2 regions of the Gordonia sp. ABKF26 genome follow, and region 2 is predicted to be linked to the other one. Evidence: predicted binding sites of a transcription regulator. Region 2 holds the regulator's gene; the other holds the start of a gene.
The links. Region 2 encodes LexA, which represses DNA repair genes until DNA is damaged. Its sites were predicted from a motif close to CGAACANNTGTTCG; they were not measured.

Region 1 (3,400 bases), 940 kb from region 2:
TCGTTTCGAGATGCCTCGACGATCCGAGCGGCGATCGCATCGAACTCCTCGGTCCGGTACACCGACAAGCTGTGATCTTGGCCTTTGGTGACCACTACCCCTCCTGCCAGTGCGTCGCGGAACTTGGCGGGCAGCGTGAGCCGCCCCTTGTCGTCCAACTTGGGCGTGTAGGTACCGACGAATCGCACGGACACGTCGACACCTCCTGCCCACCGGATTCTGCGCCGTCCTGCGCCTCACCCGGTGATGCCACAGTACCCCACTTTCCACCACTTTCCACCCCACACGGCCCCCTGATTCACCCCACCTCAGCAAATATGCAGTTCAGAGACATTGATTCGAGTGTGGCGAAGCCTGCCTCGGCGCGTCGCGAGAAGGAATCTCGACGCGAGCGGCGTGACAAGAGGTGTTTGTGATGCGAGAGAGGCTTGAATGACGAGGCGAAACCGATGGGTGGGGCATAGTGGGGCGCCCCGGTGGGGGGAAGTGGGGATCGCCGGTGGGGTGAAGTGGGGACACCGTCGACTGGGCGTCCGATCCCGTCGACCGTGCGTCCGATCCCTTCGACCGTGCGTCGCGCAGTGTTTCGGAACTCACAGGAGGCGAACGGCAGCACGAAAAGAGCCGCGTGCCCGAAGGCACGCGGCTCTCTCTATGCAGTTGTGTCGCGGGGTCGGTCAGCCGATCGACGAACGCGGAGTCGCGATCAGCGGATCACTCTTGCTCGAACCGGCGATTGAATCGCTCCTCCATACGTTCGGACAGCTTGCGCTTGCCGCCGGACGACCCGGATTGCTTCTTGCCGGCCCTGGGCGCCGACGAACCGGACTCGGCGGTGCCGCTGCTGTCTCCCCAGAGAGCGAAGAGACCGGCCCCGAACATCACCAGGAAGCCCAGCAGGCTCACTATCGGGAATCCGCCGATGCTGATGTCGACGATGAGTCCGCCGACCAGCATCACCAGGCCGACGACGAAGATCGCCGCCGCCTGCAAGCGACGACGACCGCTCGACCTCCCCAGACGTCGACGCTTGACACTGGACGCAAACTTGGGGTCTTCCGCGTACAGCGCGCTCTCGATTTGTTCGAGCATGCGTTGCTCGTGCTCCGAAAGTGGCACCGACCCTCCTTCTCACTGATCCGCGACGCCGACGAAGGTCACCCGCGACCGGAAAGGCGTCTGCGCCTATATCGTCCCATGATACGAGGTGAAACCGACCGCGACCACCATTACTCGCCGTTGCGGATGACCGGCCGGTGCGAGATACGGCAAAGTGTGGCCCGATTCACGCTGTCGCGCCGATCTGCGGGGCCTCGAAACCGAGTTTTCCTTGCTCGTAGGCGATGACCATCGTCTCGACCTGGCGCAGGAAGTCGAGGACGAGCAGACGCATTCCGGCCACGCTGTCGGGGTCGACCGTGCGGATGATGCCGGACTCGATCTTCATCCGCACCGGCGAGAGCGCCGCGAACCGGGCTGCGATCGGCGCCAGCTCAGGTGCGACCATGCCGATGCGCGTCCACGCGTTCGAGGTCGACGTCCTGCGCCGGACCGTGCCGATCGGCTCGTGGACGGCCAGGGCCGCACCCGACGCGCGGAGGGCGACCAGATACAGCTGTCGAAAACGTTCGGCACCGTCGTCGACACCGTCAGCATTGTCGAGGAGCAGGTGTGCGCGCTCGAGGAGATCGCGGGCGCGGCCGACCATCACCGGATCGACGGGTGCCCCGTGGGTGAGAGCTGTGGCGCTGCGACTCCTGGCCATGCCGTCCTCCTCCTCGTGCGTGTGGTCGTTGTGTCCGGCGGCAGACGCTTCCCTCGTCCGCCGCCGGACCGTGTCGTGGATGAACGCGAACAGCTTGCGGAGGCACATTCATCGAACATCCGTTCGACACGTTCAATATAGCTAGCCCGGCGTCGGTGTTCAAGACATCTGTGACCCGAAACCACCGCCGGCCTGTACAACGCCACCACCCGCGACCCGATTCCTGCCGAGTGTGCATCATCGATAGGACAATTCCCGGAAGTGTCCGGCGCCGGTATCCACCCCAGAGGGCGGTGCGCCGGCGGTGATGCCGGGCGACTCATACGCGGTGACGACAACACAGAGCCGACGACATAAAGAACGACGACGAGGAGAACGGGAGTCCGTTGACGATCCGCCTGGTGAGCCTGACCGGCCAGGACGCCCGGGCCTGGCTCGAGCCCGCACTGGAGATCTACGTGACCGCGATGAACTATCCGCGCGGTACCGAGATCCACCGCGCCGGGCTCTGGCGTGAGCACATCGGTCGGCCCGGATGGCGCGCGGTGGGAGCGGTCGAGACCGTGAGTCCCCACGAGGCGCGGACCATGCCTGCCGCGCGCCGTCGGGTGGGTCCGCCGGTCGGCATCGGGCCCGACGACCTGCTGGTCGGCATCGCCTATGGATACACGGGCGCGACCGGCCAATGGTGGAACCAGCAGCTGCGACTCGGACTCCGTCAGACCGGCCGGCCGCCCGAGACGATCGAGGCGATCGCTCGCGACTACTTCGAACTCACCGAATTGCACGTGCACCCCACCGCCCAGGGACGAGGAATCGGCCAGTGGCTGCTCGCGCGGCTTCTCGCCGACCGGCCCGAACGTCACGTACTCCTCTCGACCCCGGAGATCCCTGCCGAGGACAACCGGGCGTGGTCGCTGTACCGGCGGATGGGCTTCACCGACGTCCTGCGTCATTTCACCTTCACCGGCGACCCCCGTCCGTTCGCCTTCCTCGGACGGCCGCTCCCCCTCGAACTACAACCGCCGACCGCGGCCCGCCGCGCCGAAGCCGGGAGCTGACATGCACGGAACCCGGCGCGACGCCGTCATCATCGGCGGGGGCCACAACGGGCTGATCGCCGCGGCCTATCTGGCTCAGGCCGGACGGGAGGTGGAGGTCCTCGAGCGGGACGAGATCCCCGGCGGCGCCGTCTCGACCGTCGAACGGTTCCCCGGGCACCGGGTCGACCGCGGGTCGTCGTCGCACCTGATGATCCGTCACTCCCCCGTCCTCGACGACCTCGAGCTGGCCGCACACGGTCTGCGGTACGTCGACTGCGATCCGTGGGCGTTCGTCCCGGCGACCGAGACGGCCCCGCCGATCGTCTTCCGCACCGACCTCGCCGCGACCTGCACGTCGATCGAAAATGCCTGTGGTGCAGCCGATGCCGCCGCCTACCGCCGATTCGTCGCCACGTGGACACCACGTGCCCGCGCGGTCATGGACGCGTTCTACCAACCCGCGACGATGGGTCGGTTCGGTCGGGCCTTCGGCGGGCTCGGCGACACCGCGACCACGGCGCGCACCGGATTCCTCGGCCGGCGGGGCGGCCGGGTGCTGAACCTCACCGCCGAGTTGATGGCCTCGGGCGAC
Region 2 (3,400 bases):
GACTCGGCTGAGACGGGATCGGTGGTGGCGGTCTCGACACGTCCGCCACCGGACGCCGACGACTTCAGATCGTCGATCTCGCGCTGGAAGTCGTCCACCGAGTCGAACGACCGGTACACCGACGCGAACCGCAGGTACGCCACCTCGTCGAGATCACGCAGCGGACCCAGGATCGCGAGACCGACTTCGTTGCTGGGGATCTCGGCCGATCCGCTCGCGCGCACCGTGTCCTCGACCTGCTGGGCGAGTTGCGCGAGTGCGTCCTCGGCGACGTGCCGGCCCTGACAGGCACGACGCACACCGCGCATGACCTTCTCGCGACTGAACGGCTCGGTGACCCCGTTGCGTTTGACCACGGCGAGCACGGCGCTCTCCACCGTGGAGAATCGGCGCCCGCACTCCACACACGAGCGACGCCGTCGGATGGCCTGCCCTTCATCTGCGACACGCGAGTCGATGACCTTGGTGTCGTCGTTCTTGCAGAAGGGGCAGCGCATCGTGTCCTCACGCAGGTCGCGGGACGCTGGAACGCACCGAAACCGTGCGCCCGGCCGCTTCTCGGCCGGCCCCTGTGACATCGAGGATACCGCCCGGCCTCAGCGGTACCGGGGGGTGAGCAGGGGCTGACCCACCTGCAGCGCACTCGACGGCAGATCGTTCATCGCGACGATCTCGTCGATCACGATGTCGCGGGGCATCTCGGGCGCCACCCGGCCGGCGATCGTGCTGAGGGAATCCCCGGCGCGCACGTGGACGACCTCTGCGCTCACCGCGGCGGGCGTCATCGAGTCCGAATAGTTCTGACCGACGACACCGAACACCCACACGACGAACGCGAGGCCGACGCCGGCGAGGACCGCGACGGCGGTGCGGCGACGGCGACGGAACACCGCTGCATCCGGACCGACCGGCCCGCGGCCCCGGGCACCCACCGGGGAGCCGCAGTGCGTGCCGCCGACGCGTGGCGTCAGTGGCGACCCGCCCACCGGACGGTTGCCTGCCGGCCGGTTGTCGACGGGCCGAGAACCGTCGGACAGCGGGGTCCGGGTCCGGATACGGTCGGCGCGGTCGGTGCGCGCCCGGATGGTGTCGGGACGCTCGGTACGGACGGGAGCGACGAGAGTGGCGGTGCGCATGGTGCCCTCCGGGTGTTCGGTGCGGGATCTTCGGGTGTTCGGGTGTCTGGCGTTCGGTGTTCGAACTTCGATCAGATGTTCGATGCACTGATGTTCGAATTTGTAGCACGGCGCACCGACAAAGTCTCGCGACACATCGAACAAATGTTTGAGGTGCAGGTCGCACTCCGCTAGGCTCGGACGCGGCTGAACATCCCCACGGGCCATCTACCAGCACGTTCCGAAAACGAGAGGAACCGAACATGAGTGACACCGGCGATAGGCGCGGCCGAGCGCGGGGAGCCGACGACGAGGCCCCTATCGACGTCGCCGCCGCCGAGGCCTCACTCACCCCGCGCCAGCTCGGGGTCCTGGAAGTCATCCGCCGCTCGGTACGCGAGCGCGGTTACCCGCCGAGCATCCGCGAGATCGGCGACGAGGTCGGCCTGGCCTCGACATCGTCGGTCGCCCACCAGCTACGGACCCTCGAGCGCAAGGGTCTGCTCAAGAGGGATGCGAACCGGCCGCGTGCGGTCAACATCGCGCCGAGCGAATCGCCGTCGCCGGAGACCCCGTCGGCCGGCCGGCTGCCCGAGCCGACCTTCGTGCCGGTCCTCGGCCGGATCGCGGCCGGTGGCCCGATCCTGGCCGAGGAGGCGGTCGAGGACGTGTTCCCGCTTCCTCGCGAGCTGGTCGGCGAGGGCTCGCTCTTCTTGCTGCGCGTCGTGGGCGAGTCGATGATCGACGCCGCCATCTGCGACGGCGACTGGGTCGTCGTGCGGCAGCAGAACGTCGCCGACAACGGCGACATCGTCGCAGCGATGATCGACGGCGAGGCCACCGTGAAGACCTTCAAGCGTCAGGGCGCCAATGTGTGGCTGATGCCGCACAACGAGCTGTTCGATCCCATCCCGGGCAACGACGCCGTGATCCTCGGCAAGGTCGTCACCGTGATGCGGCGAGTCTGACCTCTCCCCCGACCGAACGGTCGAGCACCGCCGCGGCAGCTTCTCGCGCCGCGGCGGGGTCGGACGTGGCCAGCGCGGCGTCGGCGGCGGCGCGGCAGTCCTGGGCGGTCACCTCGCCGAGCCGAGCCCCCACCGCGGCGGCCGCGGTCGGCGCGCTGGACAGCGAGGTCACCCCGAGACCGACGAGCACGCAGGCGAGATTCGGATCGGCAGCCGCCTCACCGCACACCCCGACCGGCTTGCCCTGGCGGACACCCGCTGCGGCGACACCCGCGATCAGGCTGAGCACCGCAGGCTGCCACGGATCGGTCAATCCGGCGAGATCGGCCGACATCCGATCGGCCGCCATCGTGTACTGCGTCAGATCGTTGGTGCCGATCGACACGAAGTCCACCTCGGCGAGCACGGCCTCGGCCAGGATGGCGGCCGCGGGCACCTCGATCATGACCCCGGCGACCAGGCCCCGGCCGCGGACCTCCGCGGCGAAGGCGCGCGCCTCGGACGGCGAGGCGATCATCGGCGCCATGACCCACGGCGCGACGTCGGAACCCGACGCGGCGTGCGCGATCGCGTCGAGCTGGTGGGCTCGGATCTCGGGATGCGCCAGGGCGATTCGATCCCCACGGACACCGAGCGCGGGATTGGATTCGTCTGGGTGGGTCACGAACCTCAAGGGCTTGTCCGAGCCGGCGTCGAGGGTACGGATCACCACCTTCTGGCCGTCGAAGGCATCGAGTACCTCGCGGTAGATCGCCGCCTGCTCGTCGACCGATGGTTCGTCGGCGCGTTCGAGGAAGGCGAGTTCGGTGCGGAAGAGTCCGACGCCCTCGACCGGGTGCCCGGCGGCGGCCCGCGCCGACGATCCGTCGGCGACATTGGCGAGCACCGAGACGGCGATGCCGTCGGCGGTCTGCCCCGGACCCGTCCACCCGGCGACGAGCTCGGCGTGCCGACGATCCTCCTCGACTCGCGCCCGCGCCGTCTCCGCGTCCGGCTCCACCTCGACCCGGCCGGTCGTCCCATCGACGAGAACCGTTGTGCCGGGTCCGATCTCGGCGAGATCGGCCACGGCCACCACACACGGGATCCCCAGTTGCCGGGCGATGATCGCGGTGTGGCTGGTCGGCCCACCCAGCCGGGTGACGAGCGCGATCGTGGTCGTCGGGTCGAGACCGGCGGTGTCGGCGGGTGCGAGGTCGTCGGCGAGCAGCACCGAGGGCACCTGCGGTGTCGGCACGCCCGGTTCGGGTAGACCGAGCAGTTCGGCGAGCACGCGGTCGCGCACATCGTTCAGATCGGTGACCCGCTCGGCCATCA

Region 1: a site for LexA is predicted at 1,878-1,891, ahead of AB4Z55_RS12325 (SAV_6107 family HEPN domain-containing protein). Genes of this name have one in related genera too.

What each region holds. Positions count from the first base shown of each region.
Region 1 covers NZ_JBGCVZ010000003.1:2,631,284-2,634,683, reverse strand. The annotation lists gene mraZ (division/cell wall cluster transcriptional repressor MraZ) at 1-194, opposite strand, end outside; gene AB4Z55_RS12330 (DUF3040 domain-containing protein) at 715-1,119, opposite strand; gene AB4Z55_RS12325 (SAV_6107 family HEPN domain-containing protein) at 1,286-1,765, opposite strand; gene AB4Z55_RS12320 (GNAT family N-acetyltransferase) at 2,152-2,826, shown strand; gene AB4Z55_RS12315 (phytoene desaturase family protein) at 2,828-3,400, shown strand, end outside.
Region 2 covers NZ_JBGCVZ010000003.1:3,566,979-3,570,378, forward strand. The annotation lists gene hrpA (ATP-dependent RNA helicase HrpA) at 1-11, shown strand, start outside; gene nrdR (transcriptional regulator NrdR) at 1-497, opposite strand, end outside; gene AB4Z55_RS16465 (LysM peptidoglycan-binding domain-containing protein) at 597-1,136, opposite strand; gene lexA (transcriptional repressor LexA) at 1,379-2,083, shown strand; gene AB4Z55_RS16475 (phosphoenolpyruvate--protein phosphotransferase) at 2,061-3,400, opposite strand, start outside.